4 regions of the Nonomuraea sp. NPDC005692 genome follow, and region 3 is predicted to be linked to each of the others. Evidence: riboswitches for the same ligand, from Rfam matches in the RefSeq annotation. Region 3 holds a riboswitch; each other region holds the start of a gene.
The links. Region 3 has a riboswitch for cyclic di-AMP ahead of ABZ459_RS12455 (CHAP domain-containing protein). Riboswitches for the same ligand answer to the same signal wherever they lie in the genome.

Region 1 (5,048 bases), on a different contig from region 3:
GGCCATCTCCCAGTCGAGCACCGCCACCGGCGTGAAATCGCGGTACATCACGTTGCCGATCCTGGCGTCGCCCCAGGTCAGGACGTCGGGGCCGGGGTCGTCCGGCCAGTGTGAGCCGAGCCAGTCGAAGGCCCGCTCCAGCACGGGGATGGGCCGCGCGCCGTGCGCCCACCGGTAGTAGGCGCGCTGGGCCTCGACGTGCGCGCGCAGGCCGTCCGTGCCGCCCGGGGCGAGCGGGCCGAGCACCTCGACGTCCCGTCCGGTGTACGGCGTCTCGTGCAGCGCCGCCATGAGCCCGACGCTCGCGTCCTGCAGCCGCCGCCGGTCGCCGGGGGCGGCGTCGTGCAGCCAGCCTTCGAACGTGTACGGCATGACGTCCGGCGGCACGTCGCCCTCGGCCCGCTCCATGACGAAGAACGGCGTCCCGAGCGGCGCGGGGTCGGGCTCGAACCAGAGCGGCTTGGGCGCTGGGATCCCAGCTTTCTCCCTGGCCAGCCGCATGACCTCGAACTGGGCCCGCAGATCGTAGGCGGGGAACACCGGGACGGCTTCCTCCGCAGGTGCGAGCCTGGCCACGCACCGCCGCGTCCCGGCGGCCCAGGTGGCGGTGAAGAACAGGGTCTCGCTCGACATGCCGTTGCCGGAGGGCCGCGACAGCTCCGACACCGTGGCGTCCCCGCCGACCCGGCCGCGCAGCCAGCGGGACGCCCGCTCGCGCAGTTCCTCCAGGTCACGCGTGGACGTGCGCATCTGTTCCGTCACCGCTCACCTCCACGCCGAACCGCTGCCCCGGCTCAGTCGTATACCCCCTACCAAGCGCTTGTCTAGGTTCAAGGGACCGTTACGGTCAGGTACGCAAGAGCCGTACCCTTGTCTGAAAGGGCATGTCACGAAGGGACAAGTGGGATGAGTTCAGCGGGTGAAGGCCTGTCTCGCCCGCTTCCCGAGCAGGTGCGCCTCAATGTCGTCGACCTGGCCGCGCAGGTTCTCGGCACGATGCCCGCCGTCTCCGTGCCGCCGCCGCTGCGCGGCATCGCCAAGTTCGACCCGCGCAAGCGCGCCAAGCTGGGCAGCGCGCCGATCGCCGCGCAACTGGAGAACGACAAGAAGTTCCGCGAGCTGGTCGCAGAATCAGTCGCCGCCGGATGGCCCGAGCTGGTCGCCGCGCTGGCCGAGGGCAGTGTGCCGCCCGCCGCCGACCCCGTGCTGGTGGCTGCCGCAGCCTATCTCACCAGGCCGCCCGGCTGGGCGGAGATGATCGAAACCGCCCGCGCCGACCTTGAGCAGTCCGCCGTGGCGGCCGAGGGGTCCGAGCGCGAGGAGGCGGTGACGCGGCTGCGCGAGCAGCTCGCCGCCCAGAAGACCGCCGCCAAGGAGGAGGCCGACCGGCTGCGCGAGCAGATCAAGGCGGCCCGCGCCGAGAACTCCGACCTGCGGCGCAAGCTCCACGACGCCCGCGAGCGGGCCAAGGCCGCCACCCGCAGGGCCGAGGAGATGGAGCAGGCCGCCGACGACGCCCGGCACGCCGCCTCCACCGCCGGCAACGCGGGCGAGGCCGAGCTGCGCCGTCTGCGCGAGCGCCTGGCCGACGTGGAGAAGCAGCTCGAAGCCTCCCGCCGGGCCGCCCGCGAGGGTCGCAGCATCGAGGACGCCCGCGTCAGGGTGCTGCTCGACGCCCTCCAGGACGCCTCGGCCGGGCTGCGCAGGGAGCTGGCGCTGCCCACCACGATCAGCAGGCCCGCCGACTCTGTCGCGGCCAGCACCGGCGAGCGTCCGGGGGTGCGCGGCGTGCCCGCGCGGGCCCTGGCCGACGACGACCCGCAGCTGCTCGACCAGCTCCTGGCGCTGCCGCAGGTCCATCTGATCATCGACGGCTACAACGTCACGAAGACCGGCTACGGCACGCTCACCCTCGCCGACCAGCGCAACCGGCTGATGACCGGCCTCGGCGGGCTGGTCGCCCAGACCCGGGTCGAGGTGACGGTGGTCTTCGACGGCGCCGAGCTCAACGCGCCGGTGCAGGTGGTGGCGCCGCGCGGCGTGCGGGTGCTGTTCAGCGCGCCGGGGGAGATCGCCGACGACCTCATCCGCCAGCTCGTCCGGGCCGAGCCGCCCGGCCGGGCCATCGCCGTCGTCTCCTCCGACCGCGAGGTGGCCGAGTCCGTCCGCCGCATGGGCGCCAGACCGGTTCCGTCCGGTCTGCTGCTGCGCCGGCTGGGCCGCGCATAAGTTACGAATTAGCACTATTGGCGAGACCCCACCCGCCACTTCTGTACTATTTCGCCCCAGGTGTAATCCCTGGGAGGCGACGCTGTGAGGTTTGGCCGGGTGACGGTGGCCGCGGGTCTCGCGATCGGACTGATGACGGTCCCGATGGGTGCGGCGCTCGCTGATCCCAAGCCCACTCTCAAACAGGCCAAGGCCAAGCTCGAGAAGCTCAACGACAAGGCCGACAAGGTCGTCGACCGGTACAACACGGCGACCGAGAACTACAAGAAGGCCAAGGACGCCTACACCACGCTGAACGACCGCTACAAGCGCAAGCTGCAGACGGTCGCCGACCTGCGGGCCGAGATCATCAGGGCGGCGGTGGACTCGTACAAGATGGGCGGGGACGTCACCTCCCTGCCCGGCATGGTCGGGGTCGACAACCCCGAGAACCTGCTGGCCGGGCTGGCCATGGCCGGGCAGCTCTCGCGCGAGCGGCTGGAGAAGCTGGCCGCCTTCGACCGCGAGAACAAGGGCCTCAAGGCCGAGCGCGACAACGCCGAGACCGCGCTGGCCGACGCCGACAAGGAGCGGGACGCCGTCCAGCGGGAGCGGGCCGAGGTGCTGAAGCTGGTCGGCCAGCAGAAGAAGCTCCTGGACAAGCTGGGGGCCTACAACCCGGGCAACCCCAACAGCACCGGCATCAAGTACACCGGTCCCGCCTCGGGCAGCGCGGCCGCCGTCCTGCAGTTCGCCTTCGCCCAGGTCGGCAAGCCGTACATCTACGGGGGCACGGGCCCGCGCGGCTACGACTGCTCAGGGCTGACACAGGCCGCCTGGCGCGCGGCCGGTGTCACACTGCCGCGTACGACGTGGCAGCAGTGGGCCTGGGGCGCCGGCCGGAAGGTGGACATCAAGGACCTCCAGCCGGGGGACCTCATCTTCAGCGAGGGGCTCGGGCACGTCAGCATCTACGCGGGCGGAGGCAAGATCGTCCACGCGCCGCAGACGGGGGACGTCGTGAAGGTCGTCCGCCTCGCCGACTACCGCCGCCCCCTGGTCGGAGCCATCCGCCCCTGACCCGCCCCCTGACCGCCCGGCGACCGGAATCGCGGGCGGCTTCGGGCTGTCCGCGACCCCTGAGGCGAAAGGGACAAACGGGGCGAAAGGGTCCTGACAATCGGGTGTGCCGCGAAGTGTGAGAAGGGTCACAAAGCGGTAACGGAACTCGCTGCTCGAGCAGGGATTTCCCCCTTTACTCCCACCTTTATCTGATCTTTACAGCCGGTGTCTCCCTTTGCCAAATCTTGACCCGTCCGCGTAGTTTCTGGCGTCGCGGTCAGCAAGCCATGCGCACCGCGGATCGACATCGGAACCCCCGATGCGGACCAGATGAAAATCCATCGGTCGCCGCCGATATCCCTATGCAGAGACAACCATCGGGCGGCGACCTGCCGAGTCCGTGCAGCCAGGAGGCACGGAGCCGGGGACCCAAAGATCCCGTAATCCCCCGGGATCAGGGGTGAATCGGCGCGTCATCGCGCCGTAGGGCGACTTCCAGGCCCGAATCCGTCAGCTAACCCGGTAGGCGTTCGTGGAAGACACAAGGAGAAATCCTGTCTACCTCCCTGCATAACCCCCGTCTGTCCCGTCTTGCCCTGAGGGGCGTCGCACTCACGATGACCGTGACGGCCGGAGGTGCGGCTCTCCATGCCGTGCCGGCCGGGGCGCAGACGGTGAGCGAATCGGCCGCCAGGCTCACCGCGGTGTCCAGCACCGCCAAGGCGGCCACTGCGAAGTCGGCCAAGTCGGCGAAGACCGCCAGGTCCGCCAAGTCGGCGAAGGCCGCGCGGCAGGCGTCGAAGGCCCGCAGGGCCGTCGCCGTCGCCAAGCATCAGGTCGGCGACCCGTACCGGTACGGGGCCACGGGCCCTGGTGCGTTCGACTGCTCCGGACTCGTCCAGTACGCCTGGAAGAAGGCCGGAGTGCGACTCCCGCGCGTGACGAACAGCCAGTTCGCCCGCATCAAGCGCAAGGTCTCCTGGCGCAATCTCAAGCCGGGCGACCTGATGTTCTTCAACGGGCTGGGCCACGTCGGCATGTATGTCGGCCACGGCAAGATGGTCCATTCGCCGCGGACCGGCGAACGGGTGCGCATCGACAAACTGGGCGGATGGCGGAAGTCGTCGTTCGTCGGCGCGGTGCGTCCCGGCGCGTGACAACGGGCCCCGCCCGGACCATCCCCGGTCCGGGCCGGGGCCTGTCGCATGCCCGGCTTCGTGAAGGGACCGGCCTCCTGAAGGGACCGGTCTGGCGAAGGGGCCGGCCTCGTGAAGGGGCCGGGAGCGTCCTGGGCCGACTAGCATCGGGCCGTGTCCTCGCAGGTGCGTCCGTCCCTCCGCAGTCCGCGTCTGCTCCTTTCGGTGCTGCTGCTGTCGACGGCGGTTCTCGTGGTCGCCGACGCGCCGCCCGCCGCCGTCCTGCCCGCCGGGGCGCGCGGGTTGTGGGGCGACGGCGGTCAGGTGGCCCGCGGCGCGCGGTCCGTGGTCGTGGGGCACCGCGCCGACCCCGGCGTGCTCGCCGACCTCGCCCGCCGGGCGGACCTCGCCGGACGGCGGGTGTCCGCGGTGCTCGGCCGGCCGGTACGCGCGCTGGTCGTCGTGCCGGACTCCGACGCCGAGGCGGCCGGGCTGGCGGGCACGGGCCCGCTGGACGGGCTGGCCGCGGTGGCCGACGGCGCCAGGGTGATCATCGTGCCGGGCTCCTTCGCGCGGCTCACCCCCACGGGACGCGACGTCGTCCTCACCCATGAGCTCACCCACGTCGCCGCGGGCACCGAC
Region 2 (5,048 bases), on a different contig from region 3:
ACATGAACGGGCGCAGGTAGAGGCTGTGGCCCTCGGTGGTGGGCACCCACTCCTTGTCGGCCGAGACCAGCAGCTCCAGCGACTCCACGAACGCCTCCTCCGGCAGCTCGGGCATGGCCATGCGCTCGGCCGAGCGGTTGAAGCGGGCGGCGTTCGCGTACGGACGGAAGGTCGCGATCGAGCCGGAGATCTGCCGGTACGCCTTCAGGCCCTCGAACAGCTCCTGCGCATAGTGGAAGACCGAGGTCGCGGGGTCGAGCGAGAGCGGCCCGTACGGCATGAGCCTGGCGTCGTGCCATCCCTCGCCGTCGGTGTAGTCGATCGAGATCATGTGGTCGGTGAAGACCTGCCCGAACCCGGGGTTCGCCAGTACCTGCTCCCGCTCGGCCGCGGTGCGAGCGTGGTCGGAATGCTGCACGTCGAAGCTGAGCTTCTGAGCGATGGTCATGACGGCGGTCCTTCTCTCTACGAATCTGCGACTTCAAGCTGATTCTGGTAGCTACTGCCCGCGAGCAGTATTCGTACTTCCTAGTGTCTCGCGATTTGGGATAGCAAGAGGCAGTTGGGGGTGGTTCGATCCGGTGAACGCAAAAAGCGCCTGGCAGTCCTCGTCCGGACCGCCAGGCGCGTGCGGGGCTAGGCGGTCCTAGCCGGCTACTCGCGCGGCGATGTCGTCGCCGATCTCGCTGGTCGTGCGGCCGGCGCGGCCGGTCACCCGCTCGGCGATGTCGGCGGCCACGGCCTGCTCGACCTTGGCGGCCTCGGCGTGCAGGCCGAGGTGGTCGAGGAGCATGCCGACGGACAGGATGGTGGCGGTCGGGTCGGCCTTGCCCTGACCGGCGATGTCGGGCGCGCTGCCGTGCACCGGCTCGAACATGCTCGGCGAGGTGCGCTCGGGGTTGATGTTGCCGCTGGCCGCCAGGCCGATGCCGCCGGTGATCGCGGCGCCGAGGTCGGTGATGATGTCGCCGAACAGGTTGTCGGTGACGATCACGTCGAAGCGCTCGGGCTGGGTGACGAAGAACATCGAGGCCGCGTCGATGTGGCTGTAGTCGGTGGTGACGTCGGGGAACTCGGCGGCCACGCGGTTGACCGTGCGCTGCCAGAGGTCGCCGGCGTAGGTGAGCACGTTCGTCTTGTGGACGAGCGTGAGCTTCTTGCGGGGCCGCGACTGAGCCTTCTGGAAGGCGTAACGCACGACGCGCTCGACGCCGTGGGCGGTGTTCAGCGACTCCTGGGTGGCGATCTCGTGCGGCGTGCCGCGGCGCATGACGCCGCCGGTGCCCGCGTAGAGGCCCTCGGTGCCCTCGCGGACGACGACCATGTCGATGTGCTCGGCCGAGGCGCCGGCCAGCGCGGTCTCGACGCCGGGGAACAGCTTGACCGGCCGCAGGTTGACGTAGTGGTCGAACTCGAACCGGAGCTTGAGCAGCAGGTCGCGCTCCAGGATGCCGGGCGGCACGCTGGGGTCGCCCACGGCGCCGAGCAGGATCGCGTCATAGCCGCGCAGCTCTTCGAGCACCGCGTCGGGCAGTGTCTCGCCCGTGCGGTGGTAGCGGGCTGCGCCCAGGTCGTAGTGGGTGGGCTCGATCTTCGTGCCCACGGCCTCCAGGACCTTGAGCCCTTCGGCTACGACCTCGGCGCCGATGCCATCCCCGGGGATGACGGCCAGGCGGATGTTACGCGACTCCATGGGCGGTACCTTACCGGCTCGTCTCGGCTGACGAACACATCATCTCAACAACCGGACAATCCGTTTTGGGGGGATTGCGACCTTTTGACCGTTTCGTTAGAGTCCGACGAGCCTAATCCACGCAGCCGCTGCGTGGAGCCGGGGACCCACCTTTCCCCCCGGGGCGAATCGGCCGCGCCTCCCCCCGAGGAGCACCGCCGTAGGGCTACTTCCAGGCCCGAGCCCGTCAGCTAACCCGGTCGGCCACGTGGAAGGACAGTCCCCTGTCTAGCATCGCCATCTTTTTGGCGGTGGCAGCGGGCGCCGCAGGTCTCGCGCCTGCCGCCCCCGCGGCTCCCGCCGCTCCGGCCGCCCCCGCCCCCTCCGTCACCCTCACCGGCCCCCAGGTGAAACAGGTCCAGGAACGGCACGTGCCGAAACCGGCCTGGAAGGTCGCCCTCGAATACGCCATGGACAAGCGCGGCACCCCGTACGTGTGGGGTGGCGCCAGCGAACGGGGCTACGACTGCTCGGGCCTCATGCTCCGGGCCTACGAAGACGCCGGCATCGAGCTCCCCAGAACCGCCGCGGAGCAGTACGGCGCCTTCTCCAGGAAGATCGCCTGGAAGGACCTCGAACCAGGCGACCTGGTGTTCTTCAGCGGCCTGGGCCACGTCGGCATGATCTCCAAGCCCGGCTATATGGTCCACTCCCCCCACACCGGCGACGTGGTGAAGGAGGAACGCCTGTCGCAGTGGCGCAGGCAGGCCTTCGTCGGCGCGGTACGCCCCGACCCCAAGGGCGTCAAGCGCTGGGCCGACTACAAGCAGCTCCAGAAGGCCCCCGCCCCCGCCATGCTCACCGCGACCCTGTGACGACGACCTTCCCCGGGGCGTGCCCCTCCTCCTGGTAGCGGACGGCCGCCGGGAGCTCGCCGAACGGGAAGGTCCTGTCGATGACCGGGGTGACCGCGCCCTGCTCGATCAGCCTGGTCAACGTCAGCAGGTTCGCCCTGTTGCTCCCGCAGCGGACCACGTCCGCCCTGACGATCCGCTGCGGGACGAAGGGCCCCGACGCGAGCGCGGCGAACATGTGGCCGGCCGGCTGCACCCAGCGGCCGGCCGGCCCGCCGACCAGCACGTACGTGCCCTTCCTGGTCAGCACGCGGCGGCAGTCCGCCAGCCGGCGACCGCCCGCCACGTCGAGCAGGAGGTCGAAGCGCCGCCCCGACGCCGCGAAGTCCTCCTTGGTGTGGTCGATGACGTCGTCCGCGCCGAGCGAGCGGACCAGGTCCGCGTTGCGCCCGCTGCACACGCCCGTGACCTGCGCCCCCAGCGCCTTGGCGAGCTGCACGGCGAACGTGCCCACGCCGCCGGACGCGCCGTTGACCAGTACCTTCTGGCCCGGCTGGACGCGTCCCTCGTCGCGCAGCGCGATCAGCGCGGTGTTGGCCGCCATCGGCACCGCCGCCGCCTGCTCGAACGACAGGCCCGCCGGCTTGGGCGCCACCTCGCCCTGCCGCAGGCAGACGTACTCGCCGAAGCCGCCCCCCAGCGACATCGCGTACACCTCGTCGCCGGGACGGAACAGCGTGACGTCCTTGCCGGCCGCCTCCACCTCCCCCGCCACGTCGGCCCCGAGGACGGCGATGCTGGGCCGGCGCAGCCCGACCCCGCCGCCCATGACCCGGGCCAGGTACGGCTCTCCCCGCATGAAGTGCCAGTCGTAGGGCTGCACGGACGTGGCCCGCACCCGCACCAGCACCTCGTCGTCGCGCGGCACGGGCCGCTCGACGTCGGTCAGGACGAGCTGGTCGGGCGAGCCGAACGAGCGCAGGACGTACGCCTTCATCGTTTTTCTCCCTCGTGCCGCTGATGTGCCGTCAGTGTGGGCGTGACCTGCACGGACGCTCAACGGTCGAAAGGCGACGGCTCGATGGCCGAAAGTACGACCGCCCTCCCGCCGATGGTGCGAACCGGGACGGGCCGTCCGCGCGATGACCGGGCACGGGCGCGGGCGGCACGCTTTCGGGCATGAGATGGATCGCACCCGCCGGGCTGCTCGCGCTCAGCGTCGTCCCCCTGGTCGCCGGCGCACTCCGGCTGACCGAACTGGCCGCCGGCGCGCCCGTCACGGCGGACAACGCGCGCTTCTTCGCCATGCCCGTGCCGGTGCTGCTGCACATCCCGGCTTCCCTGGTGTTCTGCGTCCTCGGCACGTTCCAGTTCCAGGCCCGGTTCCGGGCCGGGCGGCCGGGGTGGCACCGCGCGGCGGGCCGGGTCCTGGTGGCCTGCGGGCTGGTCGCCGCATTGTCGGGGTTGTGGCTGACGCTCTTCTCCGACCTTCCCGCCGGCGACGGGCTGCTGCTGGCCGCCTTCCGGCTGCTGTTCGGGACGGCCATGGCCGCCTGCCTCCTGCTCGGCCTGGCCGCGATCCGGCGGCGCGACGTGGCCCGCCATCGCGCCTGGATGACCCGCGGGTACGCGATCGGGCTCGGCGCGGGCACGCAGGCGTTCACCCTGGCGTTCGGGCCGGCCGCCTTCGGGCCGCCCGGCGAGCTCGGCCGGGCGCTGCTCGTCGGCGCGGGCTGGGTGATCAACCTGGCGGTGGCCGAGTCGATCCTCCGCAGAGCCCGCAGAGTCCGTCGAGGTCAGGTGCGTACGCGGTCGGTCTCGTAGGCCCACATGGCGATCTCGACGCGGTTGCGCACGCCGAGCTTGGTCATCAGGCTCGCGACGTGGCTCTTGACCGTGCTGAGCGAGATGTGCAGCTCGCGGGCGATCTCGCTGTTGGTCCGGCCGCGGGCCACGGCGCGCAGGATCTCCTCCTCGCGGCCGGTGAGCGCCTCGACCGGCTGCGCGGGCGCCTCCGTACGCCCGGCTCCGGCGAACGCGGCCAGCAGGCGCGCGGTCACGCTCGGGGCGATGAGCGCCTCGCCGCCGGCCGCCGCGGTCACCGCCTGGGCGAGCAGCGCCGGGCCGGCGTCCTTGAGCAGGAAACCCCTGGCCCCGGCGCGCAGGGCGGCGTAGACGTACTCGTCGAGGTCGAACGTGGTGATCACGACCACCGCCATGGGGTCGGCGACGTCGGGCCCGGCCAGCTCGCGGGTGGCCGCGATGCCGTCGAGGCCGGGCATGCGGATGTCGAACAGGCACACGTCGGGGCGCAGGCGGCGGGCCAGCTCGACGGCCCGCCTGCCGTCGCCGGCCTCGCCGACGACCTCGATGCCGGGCTGGGCGTCGAGGATCATCCTGAGGCCGGTGCGGGCGATCTCCTGGTCGTCGGCGACCAGCACCCGGATGGCCGCCGCCCCCTCCGGATCACTCACCGCGGCCTCCCGCCGGTCGCTCACGCCGCCTCCCTCCGGTCACTCACC
Region 3 (5,048 bases):
AGTACGTCTTCCAGAACGCCCTGACCTCGTTCGACCCCCACCGGACCATCGTGGACCAGGTCGCCAGAACCGCCGTACGCCTGCGCGCCCGGCCCGTACCCGCCGCCCGAGAAGAGGCCGCCGAGACCCTCGCCACGCTCGGACTGGACCACGACACCGCCCGGCGACGCCCCCACGCACTGTCCGGCGGCCAACTCCAGCGCGCCGCCCTGGCCCGCGCCCTGCTCGCCCGCCCCGACATACTGATCTGCGACGAGATCACCTCCGGCCTCGACCCCGTCACCCAGGCCGAGGTGCTCGACCTGCTCACCGCCCTCGACGTGACCCTGATCGTCATCAGCCACGACCTTCCCTTGGCCGCGCGGATCGCCGACCGCGTCGCGGTCATCCACGACGGCCGCCTGATCGCACACGGCTCCGCCGCCCAGACGCTGCGCCGCCCCGCCGGCCGAGTGCTCCTCCCCACCTCGGACCAGTGAGACACTCCCCGACGCGGCGTCCTCGGGATGCGCCCGAATCCGCACGGAGAACGCCTCTGACGGCGGTCAAGCCATTCCCGGGGACCGGACAGAATCAGGGCTTCTAGTGGGGCGGGACTACCTGGCGGTCAGGGCCACGCTCGGGAGGAGGACACCTACTCGGCCCTGAACTCCCAAAGCTATGGCGAGTCGCCACAACCCCGCGTTCGGCCCCTCAGAGCGCTGCTCTACTGATCGTCGACGTGCGGGACCGATGGCGGCTCGCCGCAGCCATGGGAGTCCCAGGCCCACTCGGCCGTCGCCGGGCGGGGCGTCGTAGGGGGCCGGGATCGGGTGCATCTTGGCGATGCAGTCGAGGTCCTTCGAGGACTTCCAGGTCGTGGTCGCTGGCGAGCCCCTCACTTTTCGGTGGGTCGCCGCCCGCCGACTGCAGCCGCCGGACCCTTCGGCGCCCTCCCGCACCGGCGGGCGGCCCGGCAACTGGCCGCGGAATCACCGCCCCGCTCTGGTGCCGTGACCGGAATGTGCACCGGCTTCGCCGTCCTGGCTGTCCACCTGGTGCCCTGCTTCCTCAAGGACGGTGATGGCCTGCTGTTTCCTCAACTCGGGAACCAGGACCAGGTCGGCATGGAAAGTCGAGGCTACGAAGACCGGGATCGCCGCCTCCGCCAGCGGCTTGACGATCGCGGACAACATTCCGGGAATGTCCAAGCCATGTGCTGTGGCGCCTCCGTAGAAGGCGATCCACTGTTCCGCCATGTCCCCATCTCTGGCCTCACGGACCACGGTCAGCCCTTCCGGAGCGCGGACGAGCACGAGCCAATCGTCCTCGGGCGGCCCTTCATGCGGCAGGTGCTCGACGGCGAATGCGGAAGACATGATGCGCAGATGCTGGGCGGTGGATGCGTTCATGAACATGTGTCTACCAGGCGCCCATCTCGTCGCACGCCCCGCCCGCCGCGACCGAGAAAGCGCAGCGCCAGGTACCGCACACCGGCATCACCACACCACGCAGTTTTGACTAACGTCTATCCTGACGAGCGTCTAACCAGCATGAGATCGTTAGCGGGCGGCTTCATCGGCGACCTGGCAGAGGCCTTCGCGCCGCTTGCCGCCGGAGGCTGCTGCGGAGCCCCCGCCACCTCCGTCTCTCCGGCCAGTGACACGACGGCGGCTTCGGACACCAGGCAGGCGATGCCAGCGACGTCACCAGCACAGCCCACGCCGTGGCCGCCGCCGCCATGCTGGACCAGCCGATCTCGCCAACGCTCATCGGCGCACGCCGCCGGGCCGGCAGCGACACGATCTGGATCCGGGAGAGCCTTGAACCAGCTCGTGTACTCCTCGGCCTTCGCACGCGGCAGGGTCATTCGATTGATCAGGAAAGCGGAAGCCTGGAGCTTCCCTTCTCACAGGAGCCTCGATGCCCTGCCACCTGTGGCATCGCCGCTCGTGACCTGCGTACGCGGCTCTGGAGGCGAGTCTCGACGTGTGGAAGCGCGCCGACCTCCACGCGATGCGGGCGAAGAGCGTCGACCTGACGTCGCTGTTCGTCGAGCTGGCCCAAGAGCACTGCGGCGACCTTCTGGACCTGGCCACTCCCCACATCCAGCCCTGGGCGGCAGCCCGGACTCCTACCGCCATCCGGCTGGTTCGGCCATTGTCGACGCGCTGGCGGACAACGGAGTCATGCCGACGCCTGGCCGCCGACATCCTGCGGTCCGGCTTCGCCAGCTTGTACGTGAGTTCGTGGACGTGCGGCGAGCCGCCGAAGCGCTCTCCGCCGTACTGCGCTGCTTCGAAGTATGAACCGGGCCGACACGGAAGTATGAACCGGGCCGACACGAGAGCGCCGGTCTCACAGCGTTGCTCCCGCGATACGCGAAAGTGGCGCAGGACCTCGCCTGCGCCACTTCCGTTGCCCTCACCATCGCAGCGGAGAGGACTCTTCGGCCTGCTGTCAGGCCTTGTACTGCGGGTAGCCGTACCCGACGACCTGGGACTTGGGTCGGATGCGCTGCTCAACCTTGCCGTTACCGGTGTTGCCCTCGATCGCGGTGATCGTGCCGTCGCCGTTGTCCTGCTTGACCAGGCCCACGTGGTCGATGCTCTCGACGGACTTGTCGTCCCAGGAGTAGAAGACGACGGCGCCCGGCTTGGCCTCGCTCCCCCAGCGCTTGTTGGCCTCGAACCACTTGGCATAGGTCACGGTGTAGGCGTCCCAGCCGACGGTGGACCGGGCACCGGCCTTCTCACCCACCCAAGAGACGAACATCGCGCACCAGGGAGCGTTGGCGTAGGACTGCAGGCTCCCGCCGTCGCGGGCCACGGTCTCCTTCGCCCGCGGCGAGGACATGTACCAGCTGTGGAACGGAGTGCCGCCGCCCGCGGCGTTCTCGGTCACGCCGACCTGCGACTCGGCGATCTTCAGCACCGACTGCGCGCTCACCTGCCCGGCGGTCTTCTGCTCGACGCTGTGCGAGGCGACGGTGTCGGAACGCGCGCCGGACGCCTGATCGGCGAAGACTGGGGCTCCGGCCAGAACCGCACCGGCAGCGACGCTCACTCCGAGGGCGAGACGGGAAAGAGTGGCGGGCGTCAGAACACGGGTGAAGGCGTTGATGGTCATGAAGGGGTATTGCTCCTTGCTTCCATTCCGCCTACCGGGTTAGCTGACGGGTTCGGGCGTGGAAGTGCCCTACGGATGCCCTCGCGGGAGGTGCACCGATTCACCCCAACAGAATGTGGGTCCCCGGTTCCGCGTGCTTCTCTGAGCGGATTCGGCGGCCACGCCGTTCTACGTGTTCACGCAGATCAGACGCGGTCTCGGCAATGGTCGGGACGTACTGTGGCGCGGATGCTCACCGGGCCTACGTCGTAACTGACATTGAAGGTATGTGAATGGCATAGAGCAGTACAAGTCAACTTGGGAGAAACGCTTCGAAAACGCCCACCAGACAGGCGTTTTACCCACCAATTCTTTACCTTGGCACGCCGTCTGACCGCGCCCGAGGTCAGGCGCCGGAGAGAAACGGACAAGAGACGAGCGCCCCAAGGGGCGTTACGGCCGGCGAGACGAGATGGACTCCCGGCACGCCCACGGCGACGAGTCAGACAGGCTCCCCGATAACTCGAACATCTATGTTCAAGTTATCGGAAGGAGAGGGGCACGTGGTACCGCGAGAAGCACTGAGAGAGGGACGAGCGTCGGCAACGGTCGGTTCGCTCGGGGATCCGCAGGGGGTACGTCTGCACCTGCATCGGACGAACCTCCCCGACGGCGTGGCACACCGGGCACAGCAGGCAGCTTCCGACCAGAAGGGGCAGCGCTTCGCCGATGCGGCCTTCCCTCTCCTGGCAGAGAGTCAGGACCGCCACCTGTCGGTCCGTCTCATCCAACGGCACAGAGCACGGTCGGCCAGAACGGTCACACCGGCCACCTCCGGCGACGGACTCACCGTTTCTCACGATGGGTCAGCGTCGCTCCCCGGCCTCTTCCCGGAGCCCCGTCATGCGTAGCGCCATGCCCCTGGGGGACGACACCATCGTCGTACTGCTGCTGGCAGGACTGATCTTCATGGCGGCCCTGGTGCTGGGCGTATGGAAATGCCTGCAGATGATCCGCTCGGAGCACCACAGGGCTCACCCCTATGTGGACATCGCGCATCGTGCCGCCTTGCTGTATTCGTTCGCGACCCTGCTGATCGCCGTCTTCGTCGAGCTGAGCGGCTGGCCGGCGGCAGTTGATCTCGTCGCGGCGGGAGTCGTCGTGGTGTTCTTCGTCGCGGCGATCGTGAGCTACGCCCTTCACGGCTGGCGCCGGGACACCAACAATCAGTTCCGCCATCCCGTCCGCGGCACAACGGCGTTCATGACGGCGCTCATCGTGGGCGAAATCGGCGGCTTCACTGTTCTGCTCGCCGGCTTCGTGCAAGCACAACTGCTCTGAACCTCGTCCACGAGGTCAGACGCCCGGACGCGGGCAAGCAACTGCGCTACCGCCAACTGCAGTGAGTCCGCCGCCTCACCCCGAAGCCGGGCTCCCACCCCAGGCGGCCAGCGCCGATTGGATGGACTTCGTGACCGTGTCTGCGGCATCGTCACGGGCCAGGCGTCCTTGGCGCACCTCGTTCGCCGCGCCGTGCAGGATGTAGTGGGTGAGGCTGACCAACCAGGTGGCGGGCAGGTCGGTACGGAAGACGCCTTGATCCTGGCCACGGTGGATGAGTTCAGCCATGCGCTGGGCGGGTTCAGCGTGCAGGTCCCGGATCCGCCCCGCGGGAAGGACTCCTTCGGCCGCGGCCAGCAGGGCCGCTGATTCGGCCACCAATTCCCAGCTGGACGCCAGCAGGCGGCCCATGGCTTCGCGCGCGTCGCCTGCCAGGTCGACGGAGGCCAGGAGCTCGTCACCGTCTCGCAGCGCCTCGACAAGTGCCGCCTCGATGAGGTCGGCCCGGGTCCGGAAATGTCCGTACAGGGTCATCCGCCCGACGCCGGCAGCCCGGGCGATGTCATCGGTGGTCGCATGCGGGTCCGAACGCATCAGTTCGCGGGCCGCGGACACGATGC
Region 4 (5,048 bases), on a different contig from region 3:
CCGGCCAGCCAGGTCGGCTCCAGGTGGGCGTCGATGTGACCGGCGGGCAGGCCGAGCCGGTCCTCCCACCTGGCCGTCACGCCCAGGGACGGCGTCAGCTCCAGCACCCCGCCGATGTCGAACACGACCGCATCGATTTTCATACGCTCCTCCTGTGAACTGTTTCAACCAAGGTAAAGAAGGAACGTGTCCGCGTCCATACCCTTGACGGCTCACAGGGGCGGCTCAAACTGAAACGGTGATCCCTGGCAACTGGTACAACATCGTTCCCGATCTTCCCGTGCCGCCTCCGCCGCCCCTGCACCCCGGCACCCGCCGTCCCGTCGGGCCGGACGACCTCGCGCCGCTGTTCCCCATGGAGCTCATCGCGCAGGAGGTCAGCGGCGACCGCTACGTGCCCATCCCCAAGGAGGTCATCGACGTCTACCGGCTGTGGCGGCCCACCCCGCTGATCAGGGCGCACCGGCTGGAGAAGGCGCTCGACACGCCGGCCCGCATCTACTACAAGTACGAGGGCGTCTCACCGGCCGGGTCGCACAAGGCGAACACCGCCGTGCCGCAGGCGTACTACAACGCCAAGGAAGGCGTGCGGCTGCTGACCACGGAGACCGGCGCGGGACAGTGGGGGTCGGCCCTGGCGTTCGCCTGCGCCCAGTTCGACATCGAATGCCGGATCTGGATGGTGCGTGCGTCCTACGACCAGAAGCCGTACCGGCGCTCGCTCATGCGCGTGTACGGCGCCACCGTCCACCCCAGCCCCTCCCCCCTCACCGGCGCGGGCAGCAAGGCGCTGGCCGACGACCCCGCCTCCCCCGGCAGCCTGGGGCTGGCGATCAGCGAGGCGGTCGAGGTGGCCGCCGCGAACCCCGAGGCCCGGTACGCGCTCGGCTCGGTGCTCAACCACGTCCTCATGCACCAGACGGTGATCGGCGAGGAGGCCCTGGCGCAGCTGCCCGAGCTGCCGGACCTGGTCATCGGCTGCACCGGCGGCGGCTCCAACTTCGCCGGCCTCGCCTTCCCCTTCCTGCGCGAGAAGCTGGCCGGACGGATCGGCACTCGGTTCAGGGCCGTCGAGCCGGCCGCCTGCCCCTCGTTCACCCGCGGCGTGTACGCCTACGACTTCGGCGACACCGCCGGGCTGACTCCGCTGCTCAAGATGCACACCCTCGGGCACTCCTTCGTCCCCGACCCGATCCATGCCGGCGGGCTGCGCTACCACGGCATGGCGCCGCTGCTGTCCCACATGTACGAGCTGGGGCTGTTCGAGGCGGTGACCCGTACCCAGAGCGAGTGCTTCGAGGCGGGCGTGCGCTTCGCGCGTACCGAGGGCATCGTCCCGGCCCCCGAGCCCACGCACGCGCTGGCCGAGACCATCGCCGAGGCGCTGCGCTGCAAGGAGAGCGGCGAGGAGAAGGTGATCCTCACCGCGCTGTGCGGGCACGGCCACTTCGACCTGACCGCCTACGACCGCCACCTGGCCGGCGAACTGGAGGACTACACACTTCCGCAGGAACGCCTCGACCAGGCGCTCACCGAGCTGCCCGGCTGAGCTGACAACGGGTGGCCGCGGGATCGCGGCCACCCGTGTTCAGTTCGCGTTCGGGCGCTTCCCGTGGTTCGCCTTCTTCTTCTTGCGCCCCCTGCCCTTGCGTGCACGTTTCGCCATGGGCTCACCTCCGACGGTCGGGATCGTGACCTACAAGGTCTCCCCTGCCCGCGCGTCGCACAAGCGATACGCCGTGACCTAACATTCCTCAACAAACTCGTGTCATAATTTGGTGGAATCTGTTGGAAGGGGTGGGCGTGCTCGCACAGCAGCGTCAGCAGACGATCCTGGAACGCGTGCGCAGCAGCGGCGGCGTCCGGGTGGCCGACCTCGTGCGCGAGCTCGGCGTCTCCGACATGACGATACGCCGTGATCTTGAGGTGCTGGCCGAGCGCGGGCTGCTGGAGAAGGTCCACGGCGGCGCGACGGCCCTTGGCCCTGGCTCGACCGAGGAGCCGGGCTTCACCGCCAAGTCCGCCCGCCAGCAGCAGGAGAAGGAAGCCATCGCGCGGCACGCGGCCACCCTCGTACGGCCGGGCACCGCCGTGGCGCTCTCCGCCGGCACCACCACGTGGGCGCTGGCCCACCACCTGGTCACGGTGCCCGAGCTGACCGTGATCACCAACTCGATCCCCGTCGCCGAGGTCTTCCACCGCAACCCGCGCGCCGACCGCACGGTCGTGCTGACCGGCGGCGTGCGCACGCCCTCCGACGCGCTCGTCGGCCCCGTGGCGGTGGCGGCGATCCGCCGCCTGCACGTGGACACGCTCTTCCTCGGGGTGCACGGCATGAGCCTGCGCGCCGGGTTCACCACGCCCAACCTGCTGGAGTCCGAGACCGACAGGGAGCTGGTGGCCGCGGCGCACCGGCTGGTGGTCCCCGCCGACCACACCAAATGGAACACGGTCGGCATCAGCACGATCGCCGAGCTGACCGAGGCCGACGTGGTCATCAGCGACGCGGGGCTGCCCGAGGAAGCACGCACCGAGCTGGCCGAACGGGCCGGAGAACTGATCATCGCGGAGGGCACGCCTTGAAGCGCACCATCACCCACCTGGCAGACGGCCGAGAGCTGATCTACTTCGACCGGCGCGACGACGCCGACCGGAGCGCGATCGACCGGCGGCCGCTCGACCCGCGGCCGGTGGCCTCCGAGCTGCGCTACGACCCGCTGACCGAGGAGTGGATCGCGATCGCCGGCCACCGGCAGACGCGGACGTTCCTGCCGCCGGCCGACGAGTGCCCGTTGTGCCCGTCGTCCGACACGCGGGCGTCGGAGATCCCGGCCCACGACTATGACGTGGTGGTGTTCGAGAACCGCTTCCCCTCTTTCTCCGGAAATTTTGGGACTTATGGGGATGTCGGCGGCCTGAGTGAGGTGCGACCGGGTGTCGGGCGGTGTGAGGTGGTCTGTTTCACCTCCGACCACTCCTCCTCCTTCTCCAGGCTCTCCAACGCCCAGGTCAGGCTGGTCATGGAGGCGTGGGCCGACCGGACGGCCGAGCTGTCCGGCATCGAGGGCGTCGAGCAGGTGTTCTGCTTCGAGAACAGGGGTGAGGAGATCGGCATCACGCTCCCCCACCCGCACGGGCAGATCTACGCCTACCCCTACGTGACCCCGCGCACCAAGCTCCAGCTCGGGGCCGCCTCGCGGCACACGGGCGGCAACCTGTTCGCCGACGTGCTGGCCGCCGAGCGGGCCGCCGGCACCCGGGTGGTGGCCGCCAACGAGCTCTGGACGGCGTTCGTGCCGGCCGCCGCGCGCTGGCCGTTCGAGGTGCACGTGTATCCGCACCGGCAGGTGCCCGACCTGGCGGCGCTGTCGGAGGAGGAGCGGGCCGCGTTCGCACCGCTGTACACCTCGGTGCTGCGCGCGCTCGACGCGCTGTTCGGGGTGGCGATGCCGTACATCTCGGCCTGGCACCAGGCGCCGGTGCGGTACGGCCGCGAGCTGGCCTACCTGCACCTGGAGCTGTTCAGCATCAGGCGGGCGCCAGGGAAGCTGAAGTACCTGGCGGGCTCGGAGTCGGCCATGGGCGCCTTCGTCAACGACGTGCTGCCGGAGGAGGCGGCACGCATGTTGCGATCACGGATTGATCACTAATTGGTTTCTCATTAAAGTCGCATGACTCGTGATCTACCACTAATATCCCGTTAGACATCGGCCATAACGGCCGTTGTACGCCTAATCCCGGGCGTGTTGCCCGGGAGCCGGGGACCCATCGCATCCGGGGTGAATCCGCGCAAGTGGTAGGGACTGCTCCCGTGCCCGAACCCGTCAGCTAACCCGGCCGGCAGAGGGAGAGGAACAACCACGTGGCGGCTTCGTCCCCCGCGAGTCTTGCCGTCGGTCTCATCACCGCCACCGCCCTGCTCGTCCATCCGGCCGCCGCGTCAGCCGCCGTCTCGGCCGCGCCCAAGCCGTCGGAGGCGCAGCTGCGGGCCCAGCTCAAGCAGCTCAACCGCAAGGTCGACAAGCTGATCGAGACGTACAACCTCAAGCGCGTCGAGCTGGCCAAGGCGCAGCAGGCCGCCACCGCGGCCCAGCAGCGGCTCACCGCCGCCGAGCAGGCGGTGGCCACGGCCGAGCAGCGGGTCGCCGAGATCGCCCGGCTGCGCTACCAGAACGGCGACACCTCCCTGCCGGCGTTCATGATGACCCCGGACGGCGGCGGCGCGGCCGTGCTCGAACAGCTCACCGCCGAGCAGCAGGCGGTCGTCGACAGCGTGGCCAAGGCCCGCGACGACCAGAAGAAGGCCGCCACGGCCGCCGCCGCGCTCGCGACGGAGCTCAAGACGGGCACGGCGGAGGTGGCCGAGCAGCGCGACGACGCCCAGGACGTCATCGACGACATCAAGAAGAAGCTCCAGGACCTTGTCCCGTTCGGGCCGGGCAAGAAGTCCGACGGGAGCTGGGCGCCCGAGCTGCCGTCCGGCTCGGACAACATCACGCCGCGCACCCAGCTGATGCGGGCGCAGGTGCGGAAGAACTTCTCGCTGCCGTACGAGGTGGGCTGCTTCCGGTCCGGCTCCAGCGGCGAGCACCCGCTCGGCCGGGCCTGCGACTTCATGATGAGCACGGGCGGCACCATGCCGAGCGCCGTCAACAACGCCCTCGGCGACCGCCTGGCCGACTGGGCGCTGAAGAACAAGGCCAAGCTGGGCGTCAAGTACGTGATCTGGAAGCAGCGCATCAACCAGGGCTCGGGCTGGCGCTCGATGTCCGACCGCGGCAGCATCACCGAGAACCACTACGACCACGTGCACATCTCGATGAACTAGCCGCGTCCGGCGGCTCAGCGGACGCCGGTGAGCTTGTCGGGGTTGGTGACCGAGTAGACGGCGGCGATCCGGTCGCCCTCGGGCGTGAGGTCGACGACGACCACGGCCAGCGGGCCGTCACCGGAGAAGACGAGCGCGCACGGGTCGCCGGCCACCCGCCGGTAGCGGAGGTCCACCGCGCCCGGGGGCAGCGTCGCGGCGACGGACATGAACAGCGCGG

Region 1: linked by a shared signal. The riboswitch ahead of ABZ459_RS08885 (C40 family peptidase) and the one ahead of ABZ459_RS12455 (CHAP domain-containing protein) in region 3 are both predicted to bind cyclic di-AMP.
Region 2: linked by a shared signal. The riboswitch ahead of ABZ459_RS22465 (C40 family peptidase) and the one ahead of ABZ459_RS12455 (CHAP domain-containing protein) in region 3 are both predicted to bind cyclic di-AMP.
Region 4: linked by a shared signal. The riboswitch ahead of ABZ459_RS36850 (hypothetical protein) and the one ahead of ABZ459_RS12455 (CHAP domain-containing protein) in region 3 are both predicted to bind cyclic di-AMP.

What each region holds. Positions count from the first base shown of each region.
Region 1 covers NZ_JBEXYU010000003.1:132,548-137,595, forward strand. The annotation lists gene ABZ459_RS08870 (phosphotransferase family protein) at 1-762, opposite strand, end outside; gene ABZ459_RS08875 (NYN domain-containing protein) at 952-2,229, shown strand; gene ABZ459_RS08880 (NlpC/P60 family protein) at 2,362-3,288, shown strand; cyclic di-AMP (ydaO/yuaA leader) riboswitch at 3,651-3,814, shown strand; gene ABZ459_RS08885 (C40 family peptidase) at 3,945-4,427, shown strand; gene ABZ459_RS08890 (hypothetical protein) at 4,581-5,048, shown strand, end outside.
Region 2 covers NZ_JBEXYU010000010.1:146,041-151,088, forward strand. The annotation lists gene ABZ459_RS22455 (branched-chain amino acid aminotransferase) at 1-448, opposite strand, end outside; gene ABZ459_RS22460 (3-isopropylmalate dehydrogenase) at 647-1,693, opposite strand; cyclic di-AMP (ydaO/yuaA leader) riboswitch at 1,793-1,953, shown strand; gene ABZ459_RS22465 (C40 family peptidase) at 1,984-2,547, shown strand; gene ABZ459_RS22470 (NAD(P)-dependent alcohol dehydrogenase) at 2,531-3,523, opposite strand; gene ABZ459_RS22475 (DUF2306 domain-containing protein) at 3,706-4,350, shown strand; gene ABZ459_RS22480 (response regulator transcription factor) at 4,323-5,024, opposite strand.
Region 3 covers NZ_JBEXYU010000004.1:397,617-402,664, reverse strand. The annotation lists gene ABZ459_RS12465 (ATP-binding cassette domain-containing protein) at 1-479, shown strand, start outside; gene ABZ459_RS12460 (ACT domain-containing protein) at 972-1,391, opposite strand; gene ABZ459_RS12455 (CHAP domain-containing protein) at 2,440-3,108, opposite strand; cyclic di-AMP (ydaO/yuaA leader) riboswitch at 3,122-3,275, opposite strand; gene ABZ459_RS12450 (hypothetical protein) at 3,991-4,428, shown strand; gene ABZ459_RS12445 (TetR/AcrR family transcriptional regulator) at 4,504-5,048, opposite strand, start outside.
Region 4 covers NZ_JBEXYU010000025.1:11,406-16,453, forward strand. The annotation lists gene ABZ459_RS36830 (HAD family phosphatase) at 1-143, opposite strand, end outside; gene ABZ459_RS36835 (TrpB-like pyridoxal phosphate-dependent enzyme) at 239-1,549, shown strand; gene ABZ459_RS36840 (DeoR/GlpR family DNA-binding transcription regulator) at 1,804-2,583, shown strand; gene galT (galactose-1-phosphate uridylyltransferase) at 2,580-3,650, shown strand; cyclic di-AMP (ydaO/yuaA leader) riboswitch at 3,719-3,857, shown strand; gene ABZ459_RS36850 (hypothetical protein) at 3,863-4,828, shown strand; gene sigJ (RNA polymerase sigma factor SigJ) at 4,843-5,048, opposite strand, start outside.